2 regions of the Nocardioides sp. NBC_00163 genome follow, and region 2 is predicted to be linked to the other one. Evidence: riboswitches for the same ligand, from Rfam matches in the RefSeq annotation. Region 2 holds a riboswitch; the other holds the start of a gene.
The links. Region 2 has a riboswitch for glycine ahead of gcvT (glycine cleavage system aminomethyltransferase GcvT). Riboswitches for the same ligand answer to the same signal wherever they lie in the genome.
Positions count from the first base shown of each region.

Region 1: another riboswitch for glycine. It lies ahead of gcvP (aminomethyl-transferring glycine dehydrogenase); the one in region 2 lies ahead of gcvT (glycine cleavage system aminomethyltransferase GcvT).

Region 1 is NZ_CP108155.1:6,027,144-6,035,832, forward strand. It holds gene OG801_RS28750 (DUF881 domain-containing protein) at 1-707, shown strand, start outside; gene OG801_RS28755 (small basic family protein) at 704-1,036, shown strand; gene OG801_RS28760 (DUF881 domain-containing protein) at 1,029-2,366, shown strand; gene gcvH (glycine cleavage system protein GcvH) at 2,460-2,846, shown strand; gene OG801_RS28770 (FHA domain-containing protein) at 2,948-3,430, shown strand; gene OG801_RS28775 (MerR family transcriptional regulator) at 3,434-4,186, shown strand; gene OG801_RS28780 (bifunctional nuclease family protein) at 4,250-4,717, shown strand; gene OG801_RS28785 (MerR family transcriptional regulator) at 4,894-5,511, shown strand; glycine riboswitch at 5,594-5,684, shown strand; gene gcvP (aminomethyl-transferring glycine dehydrogenase) at 5,744-8,647, shown strand.
Region 2 is NZ_CP108155.1:969,907-978,595, forward strand. It holds gene OG801_RS04690 (TetR-like C-terminal domain-containing protein) at 618-1,232, opposite strand; gene OG801_RS04695 (FBP domain-containing protein) at 1,290-1,775, shown strand; gene OG801_RS04700 (L-serine ammonia-lyase) at 2,011-3,417, opposite strand; gene gcvH (glycine cleavage system protein GcvH) at 3,466-3,837, opposite strand; gene gcvT (glycine cleavage system aminomethyltransferase GcvT) at 3,846-4,949, opposite strand; glycine riboswitch at 5,110-5,205, opposite strand; gene OG801_RS04715 (CobW family GTP-binding protein) at 5,285-6,322, shown strand; gene OG801_RS04720 (hypothetical protein) at 6,293-7,102, opposite strand; gene OG801_RS04725 (Crp/Fnr family transcriptional regulator) at 7,133-7,813, opposite strand; gene OG801_RS04730 (LLM class flavin-dependent oxidoreductase) at 7,976-8,689, shown strand, end outside.

The DNA.
Region 1 (8,689 bases), 1.0 Mb from region 2:
CCCGCAACGAGGACATCCGCCAGACCAGCAGGCAGGTCCTGGTCGACCGCATCGAGCAGCGCCAGGACAGGATCTCCGAGCTGCACAAGCAGATCTCCAAGCTGAGTGAGGCCAACCAGAGCAGCGAGTCGGCCCTCAACGCGCTCGGGCTGCGGGCCGAGGCGGCGTCCTCCACGGCCGCGGCGACCGCGGAGGAGACCGGGTTCGCCCCGGTGACCGGCTCGGGGATCAGGATCACGATCGACAACGCCGCCGACGGCAGCGAGGGCGGCACCGTCCGCGATTACGATCTCGCCGTGATCGTCAACGGACTGTGGCAGGCGGGCGCGACCGCCGTCGCCGTCGACGGCCAGCGGGTCACCCCGCGCAGCGGCGTGATCACCTCCGGTGCCGCCCTCCGGATGAACGACGTCTCGCTCTCGCCGCCCTACGAGGTCACGGCCATCGGCGACACGCGTACGCTGGCCGCACGCTTCGCCGAGACGGTCTCCGGCGCGATGATTCACACCACGACGCAGGACTACGGGATGCCCTACGACGTCGAGAACATCGACCGGCTCACCCTTCCCGCGGCGCCGCCTGATCTGCTGGAGTTGACCCACCTCGAGGCCAAGTCCAAGGGCAAGGGCACCCAGGGCTCCGAGAAGCCCACCGACAACACCGACGAAGACTCAGAAGAGAACAGCGAAGGGGACCGCGAAGAATGATCGCCGTCATCGGCCTAGTGATCGGCATCGTGCTGGGACTGTTCTTCCAGCCCGAGGTGCCTATCGGCCTGGCGCCTTACCTGCCGATCGCCGTCGTCGCCGCGCTGGACGCCGTCTTCGGTGCGCTGCGCGCGTTCATGGACGGCATCTTCGACGACAAGGTCTTCGTCGTCTCGTTCATCAGCAACGTCGTGATCGCCGCCGGCATCGTCTACCTCGGTGACCGCCTCGGCGTCGGCGGCCAGCTGTCCACCGGCGTCATCGTCGTCCTCGGCATCCGCATCTTCACCAACGTCGCAGCCATCCGGAGGCACATCTTCCATGCCTGACCGGAAGCGCAGACCACCGGTGAAACGGACCGCGGCCAAGCGGACTCCTGCGAAGAAGGCACCGGCGAAGAAGCCCGCCGAGCCCGCGGAGGAGACCGTCACCGAGACGGTCACCGATGATGGCGCCACGCCGGAGGCCACAGACGTTGGTACGCCGCCTGCTGAGCAGGCAACCGCTGAGACTGTAGAGACGACCGACGCCGCTGAGGCCGAGGAACCGTCGGAGGCGGACGTGCCCGACGAGGCGGAGTCCGACGAATCTGCGTCCGAAGAGTCTGCGTCCGATGAGGCTGTCGACGAGCCTGAGGAGACGGTGGCCGCGGACAGCGCCGCGGAGGAGCCCGAGGAGCCCGAGGAGCCGGACGACGCCGGCGTCGCGGAGGACGAGTCGGTCGAGCCCGCCGACAAGGCGGACGACGTCGAGCCTGTCGAGCCCGCTGAGCCTGCCGAGTCTGTCGAGTCTGTCGAGTCGGCGGACGCCGAGGAGCCGGCCGCCGAGGACGTCGAGAAGACCGACGAGCCCGCTGTGGTCACAGAGCCCGACGAGGTCGAGGACACGGCTGCAGACGAGCAGACCGAACAGGCCGATGAGGCCAAGGAGTCCGAGGAGGAGCCGGCGCCGCTGGTCGGCCGGGCGCGGCTCTTCGACGCACTCACCCACTTCCGGCGCGGCCAGGTGGCCGTGGCGGTCCTGCTCTGCGTACTCGGCTACGCCGCCGTGGTGCAGGTCCAGACGAACACCGAGGACTCGACGTACGCCGGTCTGCGCGAGCAGGAGCTGATCGACATCCTCTCCGGCCTGGCCGGCACCACGCAGAAGGCCCAGGAGCAGCTCGAGGAGCTCGAGGGGACCCGCGACGAGCTCGAGGACCAGACCCTCCAGCAGCAGACGGCGCTCCAACGCGCAGAGGAGCAGGTCGACACGCTGCGGGTGATCGCCGGGACGGTGCCGGTCAGCGGTCCGGGCATCACGATCGAGATCGACCCCGGTGCCGACCCGCTGCGGCTGACCGCGCTCCTCGACCTGATCGAGGAGCTGCGTACGAGCGGTGCCGAGGCGATGGAGATCGAGGGGGCTGACGGCGAGGCCGTACGCCTGGTCGCGTCGTCCTCGATCGAGGTCAGCCAGCCCGCCGAGGGACTCAACGTGGGCGGCGAGCTGATCAGCCCGCCCTATCGCCTCCAGGTGATCGGCCCGCCCGACACGCTGGCCGGCGCGATCGACTTCTACCAGGGCCCGCAGGACCAGCTCGAGGAGCAGGGCGCTGAGGTCAAGGTGGAGTCGGAGGAGAAGATCGACATCGAGTCGATTCACACCGTGTCCCGCTGAAGGTTTCGTCGGTGCGGCGCAGTAGGGTTTCGACAACCGGCTCGCGGGACGATCTTCCGCGGCCAGACCAGTACGCCTGATGAGGAGATGGCCGTGTACCCCGAGGACCTGAAGTACACCAGCGAGCACGAGTGGCTGCGCAACCCTGGCGAGACCGAGGGCTCCGTACGGATCGGGATCACCAACTACGCCCAGGACGCCCTCGGCGACATCGTCTACGTGTCGATGCCGGCCGTCGGCGACACGATCAAGTCGGGCGAGAGCTGCGGCGAGCTCGAGTCGACCAAGTCGGTCAGCGACATCTACGCGCCGATCTCCGGCGAGGTCGTCGCGGTCAACGGATCGCTCGACGCCACGCCCGAGCTGGTCAACGACGACCCCTACGGCGGGGGCTGGCTGTTCGAGGTCGCGCCGTCCGATCCTGCCGAGCTGGAGAGCCTCCTCGACGCCGCGGCGTACGAGGCATCACTCGACGCGTAACTCAACCGAACACCTGGGCCGACCTGATAGGTTGCGGATACCATCCCTCAACGTTCACTTGAGGGTAGGTGTCCGGCCCTCGATGAACCTGGAGCTCAAAAATGTCCGTGTGCCCCGCCTGCGGCAGTCAGAACCCCGACGAAGCGCGGTTCTGCTCGCAGTGTGGCGTAAGCCTGACCGGGACCGACCAGACCTCGACGATTCAGCTCGGGGCTGACGCCGACACCTCCGACCGGCTGCTCAGCCCCGTCGAGGCGGCCACGGTCGAGGCCCTGCCGCCAGGCAACGGCATGCTGGTCGTGCAGCGTGGTCCCGGAGCCGGAAGCCGCTTCCTGCTTGACCAGGACACCGTGGTCGCGGGTCGTCACCCGGAGAGCGACATCTTCCTCGACGACGTCACCGTCTCGCGTCGCCACGCGGAGTTCGCGCGCACCGGCGACACCTTCGAGGTCTCCGACGTCGGCAGCCTCAACGGCACCTACGTCAACCGCGACCGGATCGAGAAGGTCGTCCTCAAGGACGGCGACGAGGTCCAGGTCGGGAAGTTCCGGCTCGTCTTCTACGCCGGGCACGAAGGGGCGTAGCCGATGGCCGCCGCCGCGATGCCTGACCCTCAACGGCCGGCTAGCGACTCGGGGGAGCGGCTCAACATCGGGCAGGTCCTGGATCAGCTGCGTCCGGACTTTCCCACGGTCACGATCCCCAAGATCCGATTTCTCGAGGACAAGGGACTGATCAAGCCGGAGCGTACGCCCGCGGGCTACCGCAAGTTCTCTCGCCGCGATGTCGAGCGGCTGCGCTATGTCCTGAGGATGCAGCGCGACCACTACCTGCCGCTCAAGGTCATCGGCGAGCACCTCGACGCGATCGACCGGGGCCTCGAGCCGCCGGCGATCGAGGCGACGGTGCCCACGGTCCCGACGGTGGCCCTGACACCCAGCGGCGCGCCGGGGGCGGAGTCCTTCCGGCGTACGGACAACATGCGGATCTCGCGGCGCGAGCTCCTCAAGGTGGCCGAGGTCGACGACGCGCTGCTGACCGAGCTGGAGAAGATGGCGCTGGTGGTGCCGCTGCGCAGCGGCCACTACGACACCGACGCTCTCGCGATCGCGCGCACGGCCAAGGAGCTGGCCGAGTTCGGCATCGAGCCTCGTCACCTGCGCGGAATGAAGGCCGCCGCCGACCGCGAGGTCGGTCTCATCGAGCAGATCGTGGCGCCGCTGCGGCGCCCCGGGAACGCAGGAGCGCAGGGCCGGGCCGAGGAGATCGGCAGCGAGATCGCCTCCCTGGCGGTCCGTCTGCACGCCACCTTGGTGAAGTCGGGACTGCGCGACCGCTGACTCGGTTCATATCGCCGGTCAACCGGGCTGCTGTCGCGACCCGGAGGCGGGTAGGGTGGATGCATGCGCGAGGTCGATGTGCTCGGAGTCCGAGTGGAGATGCCCTCCAACCAGCCGATCGTGCTGTTGCGCGAGGTTGCGGGTGAGCGATACCTGCCCATCTGGATCGGCGCGGTGGAGGCGACCGCGATCGCTTTCGCCCAGCAGGGCGTGGTGCCGCCGCGGCCGCTGACCCACGACCTGCTCAAGGACGTGCTGGAGGCGACCGGCAACGAGTTGACCGAGGTACAGATCACCTCGGTCACCGACCGTGTCTTCTACGCCAACCTGGTCTTCGCCTCGGGCGTCGAGGTGAGCGCGCGGCCCTCGGACTCGATCGCGCTGGCGCTGCGTACGGGGACCAAGATCGTGGTCTCCGACGAGGTCCTCGACGAGGCGGGGCTCGCTGTCCCGGCCGAGCAGGAGGACGAGATCGAGAAGTTCCGGGAGTTCCTCGACGAGATCACGCCCGAGGACTTCGAGTCCCATTGACCGGAAACCCTCAGGTTCAACCTGAGGGTTAGGCCCGGCGACACGCCGGAGGGGTTCTTTGACCAGGGCCCTTGCGACGCTTACCTTGTAGTTGTCTCTGTTGTAACTCCAACGATGTGGTCCCCCCGCCGCAGCCGTTCATTCCCCGAGTGGAGTTACGCACAACGGAGTAGACGATGGAGGACATCGTGTTCGACCACGAACAGAAGCCCGGCCACGGCGCCGACGACGCGCAACGCGCGGCGGAGCAGGCTGACGAGCAGGGCCTTCTCTTCACCGACGATGTCTCGACCCTGCCCAGCGACACCGGTTACCGCGGCCCGACGGCCTGCAACGCGGCCGGGATCAGCTACCGCCAGCTCGACTACTGGGCCCGCACCGGGCTCGTCGAGCCGAGTGTGCGCGGGGCCACCGGCTCCGGCACCCAGCGGCTCTACTCCTTCCGCGACATCCTGATCCTCAAGGTCATCAAGCGACTCCTCGACGCAGGCATCTCGCTGCAGCAGATCCGCGCTGCCGTGCAGCACCTGCGTGAGCGGGGCACCGACGACCTGACCCGCGTGACCCTGATGAGCGACGGCGCCTCGGTCTACGAGTGCACCAGCAACGACGAGGTCATCGACCTGCTCCAGGGCGGGCAGGGCGTCTTCGGCATCGCCATCGGTGGCGTGTGGCGCGAGATCGAGGGCACCCTCTCCGAGCTCCCCAGCGAGCGTGCGGCCGACGACGGCGAGCAGGTCGCCCCCATGTCTGACGAGCTCTCCGCCCGCCGCGCGGCGCGCAACGCCGGGTGAAGTAAACCTCACGTAACACTCGACCCCGAGACCCCGCTGAGGCGGGGGCTCGGGGTCGAGTCGTTTATGCTGGTGGTGCTGACCATCCCGCACGGGAGAGCTCCTCTCGAAGGGGCGCCGAAGGGGCAATTCCTCCCCGGAAACTCTCAGGCATCCACGACTGTGCGGACCAGGCAACTCTGAAGCGGCGCAGGTGCGGTGACAGAGGGGGAGGGCGTACGAGTTGTCTTAGATGCCCTCAGGAGCCCTTGTGTCCGACACGCCCACTCTGTCCGAGCTCGACGCCGCCTCCCCGTTCGTGGAGCGCCACGTCGGACTCTCGGCCGCCGACGAGGCGACCATGCTCGCGCGGCTCGGGTACGACTCGGTAGCAGCGATGATGGACGCCGCCGTCCCGGCCGGGATCCGCTCGGTCGAGTCGCTGGACCTGCCGGCCGCGCTGAGCGAGGCGCAGGTCGCGTCGCTGGCGCGGGAGATCGCCGCCTCCAACAAGCCCGGCGAGGCGATGATCGGGCTCGGCTACCACGCCACCGTGACACCGCCGGTGATCCGTCGCAACGTGCTCGAGGACCCGAGCTGGTACACCGCCTACACGCCCTACCAGCCCGAGATCTCCCAGGGCCGCCTCGAGGCGCTCATCAACTTCCAGACCATGGTCGGCGACCTGACCGGCCTCCCGGTCGCCAACTCCTCGCTCCTGGACGAGGGCACCGCGGCCGCCGAGGCGCTGGCGCTGGTCCACCGGGCCAACCGCAAGGTCTCCCAGAAAAACGGCGGGGCTCCGTTCGTCATCGACGCCGACGCCCTGCCGCAGTCGATCGAGGTCGTGAAGGTGCGCGCCGAGGCGATGGGCCTCGAGGTCGTCGTGGCCGACCTCTCGCAGGGTCTGCCCGAGGGTGACGCGATCGGCGTGCTGGTGCAGTACCCCGGCGCCTCCGGTCGCGTGCCCGACCTCAAGCCGGTCATCGACGCGGCGCATGAGCGGGGTGCGCTGGCCGTCGTGGCCGCGGACCTGCTCGCTCTCACCGTCCTGGAGGCGCCCGGCACCCTCGGCGCCGACGTCGTCGTCGGCTCGACGCAGCGCTTCGGCATCCCGCTCTTCTACGGCGGCCCGCACGCCGGCTACATGGCCGTCCACGAGGGGATCGAGCGGCACCTGCCCGGTCGTCTCGTCGGCGTCTCCGTCGATGCCGAGGGGCGGCCTGCGTACCGTCTCGCTCTTCAGACCCGCGAGCAGCACATCCGCCGGGAGAAGGCGACCTCCAACATCTGCACCGCGCAGGTGCTGCTGGCCGTCGGCGCTTCCATGTACGCCGTCTACCACGGCCCCGCCGGGCTGCGGACGATCGCGACCCGCACCCACCGCTACGCCGCCGTCCTGGCCGCCGCGCTCAAGTCGGCCGGGCTCCCGCTGGTCTCGGAGACGTTCTTCGACACGCTGGGTGTCACCGTCCCCGGCAGGGCGGCCGATGTCGTCACCGCGGCGCGTCGTTTCGGCGTACATCTTCGTCTCGTGGACGCCGACACCGTCGGCATCTCGACCTCGGAGGCGACCACCCGCTCGACCCTGTCGGCCGTGCTCAACGCCTTCGGTGTCTCGGGTGCGGACCTGGACGAGATCGACCGCACCACGGCCAGCGCGCTGCCCGACGGCCTGCTGCGCACCACCGACTACCTCACCCACGAGGTCTTCAACGCGCACCACAGCGAGACCCAGATGCTGCGCTACCTGCACAAGCTGGCGGCGCGCGACTACGCGCTCGACAAGGGCATGATCCCGCTCGGCTCGTGCACGATGAAGCTCAACGCGACCACCGAGATGGAGCCGATCTCTCTGCCCGGCTTCGCCGACCTGCACCCGTTCGTGCCCGCCGAGGACGCCGCCGGCTACACGCGTCTGGTCGGGGAGCTCGAGGGGTGGCTGGCCGAGGTCACCGGCTACGACGAGGTCTCCATCCAGCCCAACGCCGGCTCGCAGGGTGAGTTCGCCGGCCTGATGGCGATCCGCGGCTACCTGGACGCCCAGGGCCAGGGTCACCGCAAGATCTGCCTGATGCCTTCCTCCGCGCACGGCACCAATGCCGCGTCGGCCGTGATGGCCGGGATGAAGGTCGAGGTCGTGAAGTCGTCCGAGGACGGCACCGTCGACCTCGACGACCTGCGGGCGAAGCTCGACGCCCACGGCGAGAACGTCGCCGCGATCATGGTGACCTACCCCTCGACCCACGGGGTCTACGAGGAGGGCATCACCGAGGTCTGCTCGCTGGTGCACGAGGCCGGCGGCCAGGTCTACATCGACGGCGCCAACTTCAACGCGCTCCTGGGCTACGCCAAGCCCGGCGAGTTCGGCGGCGACGTCTCCCACCTCAACCTGCACAAGACCTTCTGCATCCCGCACGGCGGTGGCGGCCCGGGCGTCGGTCCGGTCGCGGTCCGCTCCCACCTGGCGCCCTACCTGCCCTCGCACTCCCTGCACCCGGACACCTCGAAGCGCTCGGGCATCGGCGCCATCTCGGCGGCTCCGTACGGCTCGGCCGGCATCCTGCCGATCTCGTGGGCGTACGTCCGGCTCATGGGCGCCGAGGGTCTGACCCGGGCGACGTCCGCCGCGGTGCTGTCGGCCAACTATGTGGCCTCGCGCCTCAACGAGCACTTCCCGGTCCTCTACCGCGGCGAGACCGGCCTGGTCGCGCACGAGTGCATCCTCGACCTGCGGCCGATCACGAAGGAGACCGGTGTCAGCGTCGACGACGTCGCCAAGCGGCTCATCGACTACGGCTTCCACGCCCCGACGATGTCCTTCCCGGTCGCCGGCACGCTCATGGTCGAGCCCACCGAGTCCGAGGACCTCGGCGAGCTGGACCGGTTCATCGACGCGATGATCGCGATCAAGGGCGAGATCGACCGGGTCGCCTCGGGTGAGTGGACCGCCGAGACCTCGGTCCTGCGCGGTGCCCCGCACACCTCCCGCGCCCTCGTCGGCGACTGGGACCGGGCCTACTCACGCGAGGAGGCCGTCTTCCCGCGCGGCATCGACCCCGACAAGTACTGGCCCCCGGTGGCCCGCATCGACAACACCTACGGCGACCGCAACCTGGTTTGCTCCTGCCCGCCCGTGGAGTCCTTCGCCGAGTGACCTCCCGCCGAGTCGGCGCGTCATGACGCGCCGACTCGGCGA
Region 2 (8,689 bases):
TTCTGCGGGTAGCGACCCAACGGATCGCGGCTGATCCGCCCTCTCTGCCGCGATCCGCCCTTCCGCGAGGCAACACATTTCGCGGCCCAGGACGCGCTCATGCTGATGAGCGAGCGCTTTGCCCCACCGCCGTGGTCGCACGCGCCCGTGAGGTCGGTCCATGCGTGAACCTAGGAGACGGGTGCGGTCGGCATCGCTCGACTGCAGCAGTTCGGGCGGCGTATCGGGGCCACACCGGCGGCTCGCTGACTCCCGAGATCTTGAAGCCCGCGACAGTGAACGACTCCGACGTAGCGCTCGGCGACCGGTACCATCGTCGGAGTCGCGGAGACACCATCAAAATCGTACTCCTCTTCGTCGGCGTCGCAGCCAAGGTGGTTCGGTCTTCGTTGGCTCCTTCGGCCGGGTCCATGGAATGTGCCCGGATCTCGGCTTCGTCGAATTCAAGATCGCCCTCGGCGGGTGGTTCGCTGTGGACGCGGCTTTCGGGAAACACGTCTTCCTCGCGTTCGTCGCCGTGGATGCCTGAGATCGCTGACATGTGAATCGCCTCGATTCTGGCTGGATCTCTCACGTCCCTGAGTCCGGGGTAGGTCGGCGGCACTCAACCATCGTGATCAGTGACGCTCGGCCGTCGCTGTCCGCGTGAGCGTGCGGTCTAGGTCGTTGAGGACCTCGGACCAGGTGGTCTCGGTGGACGGCTCGCTGTGGGCGAATGTGCCGGCGATCTCGAGGGTGATGTAGCCGTGGATGAGGCTGGACATCAGGCGGACGGCGTACGTCTCGTTGGTCTCGGCGATGTCGTAGCTGCGGACGACGGTGAGGGCCAGGTCGGCGTTGCGGCGGCCGGCGGTGATCGCGGCGGCCACCGAGTCCGGGATCTCCGCGGCCGGATCGGCAGCGGGTGGGACGCGCTGGCGGGTGGTGGCGTCGTAGCGGCCGGGTGAGCGGCGGGCGAAGTCGCGGATGGCGTTGGCGTATGCGACGAGGAGGTCGCGGCCCTCCCCTGCGGCCAACGCGGTGCTCGTGGTGTCGGCGAGCTCGTCGAGGACGTACGCGGTGACGGCGGTGCGGAGGTCGGTGGCTCCGGAGATGTGGGAGTAGAGGGTCGGCGACCTGACTCCGAGATGGCGCGCGAGGACCGAGATCGTGACGGCGTCGAAGCCCAGCTCGTCGGCCAGGTCGGCGGCGGCCGCGATCACGGCGCACCGGTTCAGCCCTGGACGGCCCATCAGCACCCTCCCGATAACGAATTGCCTAACAGTTGTAGGAAACCTAGCATGGTTGGTATGAAGCCGCTGACCGAGACCGACGTACGCGCATCGTTCGTCAACCTCACCAAGGGTGCGACCAAGCGCCTCAACCTCCCCGCTGACCTGGCCGAACGGCCGTGGGACGACCTTGACTACCTCGGCTGGCAGGACCCGAAGGCACCGCAGAACCACTACCTCGTCACCGAGCACGACGGCAGGCTCTGCGGTATTGCCCTCCGCGCCTCGCGCGAGTCGCGAGGGGCTCGGAAGACGATGTGCGCACTGTGCGCGTCGGTCAGTGACGTCGCGCTGCTGGTCGCCTCCCGCGCCGGTCGCTCCGGACAGGACGGCAACTCCGTCGGCACCTACATCTGCGCCGATCTCGACTGCTCCCTCAAGGCGCGCAACAAGCGCAGGCTCGACAGCCCGGTCATCCACGAGACCCTCAGTGCCGAGCAGAAGGTCGACCGGCTGGTCGGCAACCTCGACTCGTTCGTCGCGCGGGTGCTCCGGCCTGCCTGACAGGCTCACCCCGAGCGTTTTCAGCTCTTTGGGTGTCGAGTGGCCCCGCTGGTCGAGCCGCCGGAGCCGCTAGGCGTAGGCGTGTCGAGCGATGTATCGAGCTTGTCGAGATGACCAACACAGTCCCCTGTCGCGCTGGATGGGACTGTGTTGGTCTCGACACGCTCGGCCGCGGGCGGCCTCGCGGCTCGACCAGCGGGGCGATCAAGGGCTCGCGGCTCGACCAGCGGGGGGCTCAGCACTCGATGACGTTGACCGCGAGGCCGCCGCGGGAGGTCTCCTTGTACTTGACCTTCATGTCGGCCCCGGTCTCGCGCATGGTCTTCAGCGCCTTGTCGAGGCTGACCTTGTGGGAGCCGTTGCCGTTGAGGGCGAGGCGGGCTGCGTTGATGGCCTTCACGCTGGCGATGGCGTTGCGTTCGATGCAGGGGATCTGCACCAGGCCACCCACCGGGTCGCAGGTGAGGCCGAGGTTGTGCTCGATGCCGACCTCGGCGGCGTTCTCCACCTGCTCTGGGGTGCCGCCCAGCACCTCACAGAGCGCACCGGCGGCCATCGCGCAGGCGGAGCCGACCTCGCCCTGGCAGCCGACCTCGGCGCCGGAGATCGAGGCGTTCGTCTTGCACAGGATCCCGATGGCGGCGGCGGTGAGCAGGAACCGGACGATGCCGTCCTCGATCGCGGCCTCGTCCAGCCCGGCGGCAGGCGCCACGAAACGTACCCAATAGTGCAGGACGGCGGGCACGATGCCGGCCGCGCCGTTGGTGGGAGCGGTGACGACCCGGCCGCCCGAGGCGTTCTCCTCGTTCACCGCCAGGGCGAACAGGTTGACCCAGTCCATGACCCGGAAGGGGTCCTGGGCGCCGGCTCCGGACGCCAGGTCGCGGTAGAGCAGCGGTGCCCGGCGCGGGACCCGCAGACCCCCAGGAAGTACGCCGTCACTGACCGGATCACGGTCGCAGCCGGCCTGCACGCAGTCGGCCATCACCCGCCAGATCTCCAGGAGACCGGCGCGGATCTCGTCGTGCGTACGCCAGGTCAGCTCGTTGGCGCGCATGAGGTCGGAGACCCGGAACCCCTCGCGCTCGCAGGTGCTGAGCAGCTCGGCGCCGGTGGTGAAGGGAAACCGGACGCGTGAGTGATCGGGCACGATCCGCGCGGCGCCGGACGCGTGCTCGTCGACCACGAAGCCGCCGCCGACCGAGTAATAGGTCCGCTCTCGGCTCACCTCCTCTGAGGCGTCGTAGGCGGTGAACACCATGCCGTTGGGGTGGCCCGGCAGGCTCTTGCGCCGATGCATCACCAGGTCGGTTTGGCTGTCGAAGCGGATCGGCCGATGGCCTCCCAGCGACAGCTCGCCACGCTCGCGGATGGCCGCCACCCGCTCTGACGAAGCTCGGGTGTCGACGGTCGCCGGCTCTTCCCCCTCGAGGCCCAGCAGCACCGCGCCCTCCGAGCCGTGCCCGTGTCCGGTCGCGCCGAGCGACCCGAACAGCTCGGCCTTCACCCGGGTGACCGCGTCCAGCTGCCCGTCCGCGACGAGGCCGTCGACGAAGATCTTCGCGGCCCGCATCGGCCCCACGGTGTGGGAGGAGGACGGCCCGATCCCGATCGAGTACAGGTCGAAGGTGCTCAAGGTCATCGCCACGACGGGAGTCGCGACGCCGCTGAGGTCAGCGGTCACGGCGTTTCACTCCTCGATCAGAGCGTCGTAGGCCGCGGCGTCGAGCAGGTCGGGAGCGCCCGAGACACGCATCTCGAAGAGCCAGCCGGCGCCGAACGGGTCGCTGTTGATCAGTGCGGGATCCTCGACGACGGCCGGGTTGATCTCGAGGATCTCGCCGTCGGCGGGCGCGAAGAGGTCGCTGACGGACTTCGTCGACTCCAGCTCGCCGCAGCTCTCTCCCCCGGTGATCTTGCTGCCCACCTCGGGCAGCTCGACGAAGACGATGTCGCCCAGTGCCTCGGTGGCGAAGGCGGTGACGCCGACGCGCGCGACGTCGCCGCGGGTCTCGATCCACTCGTGCTCGGCGGTGTACGACAGGTGGGTCGGGTTGCTCATGGCGGTGCTCATTTCTTGGAGTAGAAGGGAAGGTCGACGATCTCGGCGTCCTCGCGGCTGCCGCGCACATCGACGTGGACCTTGGTGCCGACGGCAGCGAGGTCAGGCCTGACGGACGCCATCGCGATGGGACGTCCGAGAGTCGGCGACGGGGAGCCGCTGGTCACGACGCCGATCTCGTCGCCGGTGGCCGGGTCCACGATGGCGTAGCCGGCCCGGGGAGAGCGGCGCCCGGCGGCCACCAGGCCGACGAGCACGCTGCGCGGGCCCTCCTCGCGGCGTACGGCCAGGGCGGCATCGCCGACGAAGCCGTCGGGCTTGTCGAAGGAGACGACCCGGCCGAGACCGGCCTCGAAGGGCGTCGTGTCGCGGCTCAGCTCGTGACCGTAGAGCGGCATGCCGGCCTCGAGCCGGAGGGTGTCGCGGCAGGCGAGCCCGGCGGGCTGCAGCCCGTGCGGCGTACCTGCCGCGGTGATGGCCTCCCAGACAGCAGCGGCAGACGAGGGCGCGCAGTAGATCTCGAAGCCGTCCTCGCCGGTGTAGCCGGTGCGGGCGAGCAGGACGTCGACCCCGGCGACCGTGCCGGCGTCGATGGCGTAGTACTTCAGGGACGGGACGTCCAGGTCAGTCAGGGCTGCGACGATCGCCGCCGAGGCGGGTCCCTGGACCGCGACCAGCGCCCACTCCGCGGAGGCGTCGCGGACCACGGCGTCGTACCCCTCGGCCCGCTCGGCCAGAGCCGGGGCGACCACGTGGACGTTGCTCGCGTTGGCGACGACGAGGTAGCGCTCCTGCTCGAGCCGGTAGACGACCAGGTCGTCGATGATGCCGCCGTCCTCGGCGCACACCATCGAGTAGCGGGCGCGGCCGAGGCCGATCTTCGACGGCCGACCGACCAGGGCGCGGTCGAGGGCGCGTCCCGCCTCGGGGCCGGTCACCTCGATCTCGCCCATGTGAGAGAGGTCGAAGAGGCCCGCGGTGGTGCGTACGGCATTGTGCTCGGCGGTCTCCGAGCCATAGCGGACCGGCATGCTCCAGCCGGCGAAGTCGGTGAACGAGGCACCGAGCGCCTGGTGGATCTCATGCAGAGGGGTAGGGACGGGTGAGGTCATTGCGCGGGAGGCTCCCTGCTGATGGGTGCCGACAGCCGCGGCACCCGTGGACGGGTGACCTCCCCGCTCTGTCATCGCTACCTGAGAGCTTCACCGCCCCGAAGGGGCGATTTGCACCGTGGGTGCAGGACCCATCGGATCCTGTCTTTCCAGAGGTCGCCTCACCACAGCGGTCAGTGGGCCTGAGAGATTCTGGGGAGGTTTGCTCCTTCGGCGCCTCACCCGGGATGGGCAAGGACTCTCCCGCTGCGGTTCAAGTGGCGGATGTGAAGTTGTGCGGCAAACCTAGGTCTGCCCACCTCGGCCGTCAAGATCTGACGACCTACGATGGCCCGATGCCACCGACCAGCGCCAGCAACCGGGTTCCCGTGGTCATCCTCACCGGCCATCTCGGGTCGGGCAAGACCACGCTGCTCAACCATCTGCTGCGCCAGCCCGGCGCGCGGGTGGGCGTGGTCGTCAACGACTTCGGTGACATCAACGTCGATGCCGGCCTCGTCACCGGGCAGGTCGACGAGCCGGCCTCGATCGCCGGTGGCTGCCTGTGCTGCCTGCCCGACGCCGGCGGCCTCGACGACGCGCTGGAGAAGCTGACCCACCCGCGGCTCGCGCTCGACGTCGTCATCGTCGAGGCCAGCGGGATCGCCGAACCCGGCACGCTGGCCCGGCTGGTCCGGTTCAGCGGCGTCGAGCGGGTACGCCGGGGTGGGCTCATCGAGGTCGTCGACGCCTCGGCGTACTTCGACACTCTCGATGACGGCCGGGGCCCGGCGCCGGTCCGGTTCGCGGCCGCGTCCCTGGTCGTGGTCAACAAGACCGACCTGGTGCCGGCTGATGACCGGGACGAGGTCCTGGCCCGCATCGAGCAGCGCGTGCGGGAGCACAACCCCGAGGTCCATGTGGCGTACGCCGTGGGTGGCCGCATCGACCCCCGGCTGGTCTACGACGCCGCGGTGCCCGAGGACCCGCCCGACGAGCTTCCGATCGCCGCACTGCTGCGCGAGGCGGCCGCCTCGCACGAGGCTCATCAGCACGCCCGGGCGGTCACCGTGACGACGCCAGGCACCATCGAGCCGGCTCGACTGGTCGACCTGCTCGAGGAGCCGCCGGCGACGGCGTACCGGGTCAAGGGGACCGTCGCCGTCGCGACCGGCCAGGGGCCGCGCAGCTACCACGTGAACCTGGTCGGCCGCAGCGCCCATGTCGCCGCAGCCAGAGGGACACAAGACGCGACGAGCGAGCTCGTGGCCATCGGCCTGGATCTCGAGACCGATCCCGTCCAGGAGCGCCTCGCGGACGCCCTCGCCCCGGCCGAACGGCCGAGCACCGAGGGCTTACGCCGGCTACGCCAGCTTGTCCGCGTCAGTCTCTGACACCGAGGTCCATCCTCGGACCCGGTGGACGGTCGCCGTCTTCGGGTGGGATCCGGAGGGCGGCCCGATCTCGAAGAGGTCGATCATCAGGAACAGCGGGTAGGTCGGAGCCTGGGGAAGACGTCGTACGACGAGGCCTTCGCAGCCGATGACGGTCTCCTGCCCGTCCCAGATCGCCGTCCAGGTGTGGGCCCGGGTCGCGTCGAACGGGACGGTGACCTCTGCCATGTCGGTGGTCAGGCGTGGGTCATGGTGCGCCTTGACCCCGGAACGGGCGACCGTGGTCGCGCCGATCGCGTCCGCATCGATCTCGAAGATGCAGATCTCTCCGGAATCCTCACCGGAGAGATGCTCGGTGCCGATCAGCCATGCCGCGAGCATGCAGCCGTCGTCCCGGGTCGCGGCGACGGTCACGTCGACGCGACCGCGAGCGGGTGCGAACAGGAGCCGTTGCGGCGTCTCGGTCCGAACCAGGAGTCCGTCCTCCCGGTGACGGTGTGTTCCGCGTACGGAGCCGACCGGACCGGAGTACGCGCCGGTCTGCAGGTTCGAGACCCTCAGCGGTGCGTCCTCGGCTCGCCAGTCGAGCTGGTCGACCTCGATCCGCAGCTCGAGCGCACCCTGGACGAGCCGGTAGCGAGCCTCGGACCGCTCCGGCGTCGTCCAGTGCGGCAGATAGTGCGGGATCCACCACTGCTCGGACAGTCCGCCGGAGAAGTCCTCGTCGAGATCTGGCCGCCGGGCCGGCGGCAGAGGCAGCTCATCGAGCGGCAAGACCATGCTCGATGGTCCCACCCCGACGAGCAGCGGTCACCCCGCCCGGCGCACGATCCGTTCCATGTCGGTGATGATCACCGAGCGCGACTCCAGCCGTACCCAGCCCTTGGCCGCGAAGTCCGCGAGCGCCTTGTTGACCGTCTCTCGGGCCGCGCCCACGAGCTGCGCGAGCTCCTCCTGGGTCAGGTCGTGGCGTACGTGGACGCCCTCCTCGGTCTGCTCCCCGAACCTCTCGGCGAGGTCGAGCAGGGCCTTCGCCACCCGGCGGGGCGCGTCAGCGAAGACCAGGTCACCGATCACATCGTTGGCCCGGCGCAGGCGACCCGACAGCAGGGCGAGCAGCCCACGGGTCACGCTCGGGCGCCCGTCGAGCAGGCCCAGCAGATCGTCGTGCGACAGCGAGGCGAGCTCGACCTGGTCGGTGACGGCCGTGACGGTGGACGAGCGCCGACCGGGGTCGAAGAGCGACAGCTCGCCGAACACCTGGCCCGGCCCCAGGATCGCCAGCAGGCTGTCCTGTCCGTTGGCCGCGGCACGGCTCAGCTTCACCTTGCCGTCCACGACCGCGTAGAGCCGGTCGGCGGCGTCGCCCTCGTGGAACAACACCTCGCCGCGCCGCAGGCGTGTCTGACCCATCATCGCGAGCATCGCCGTCATCGACTCGTCGTCCAGCTCGCTGAAAAGCGGTGCGTGCCGAAGCACGTCTTGATCCATTACCCAGCCGCTCCTGTCATCCTTTTACCGAAGACAACAGCCTAGCCAGACCGGGGCCTCCGACAGCGGATGTGTGTCCCGCATCGCACCCCTGTCGAGTGCGTTCTTCGCCACACCGGACACGGCGGGAAGCCTCGGAGCCCCTGCGTCGTTGAACCTGCCGTGAAGCTCTCCATGCTGGACCGGTCCCGCACGCGGGTGGGGTACGCCGAGGGCGCTGCGCTGACCCACACGATCGATCGGGCGGTGGCGGCAGAGCGGCTCGGCTACCACCGGTTCTGGGTCGCCGAGCACCACGCGGTGCCAGGGATCGCGTCGGGGTCGCCGCCGGTGCTGATCGGTGCGCTCGGCGCGCACACGTCCACGATCCGGCTCGGGTCGGGCGGGGTGATGCTGCCGCACCACCAGCCGCTGGTCGTCGCCGAGCAGTTCCTCATGCTCGACGCGCTCTATCCCGGCCGCATCGACCTCGGCCTGGGACGTACGTTGGGCTTCACCGCACCCGTACGCCGCGCCCTGCGGCAGGATCTCGACGACCCGGACACGTTCGCCGAGGACATCGAGGAGCTCCGCGGCTACCTCGACCGCACCGCGGCGGTCACCGCCCGCCCGGCCGCCGCCCACCAGATCCCGATGTTCGTGCTGGCGACCGGGAAGGGCGTCGCGCTCGCTTCTCGGCTCGGGCTGCCGGTCGTCGTGGGCGGTCCGGTGCTGGACAGCCCGCGGCTGGACGAGGTCTTGGGGGCGTACCGGAAGGACTTCCGGCCCTCGTCGCGGGCCTCCGAGCCTTCGGTGATGATCTCCGTCGACGTGCTCGTCGCCGACACCGACGCCGAGGCCGCCGAGCTCGCCCTGCCGGAGGCGTGGGCGATGGCC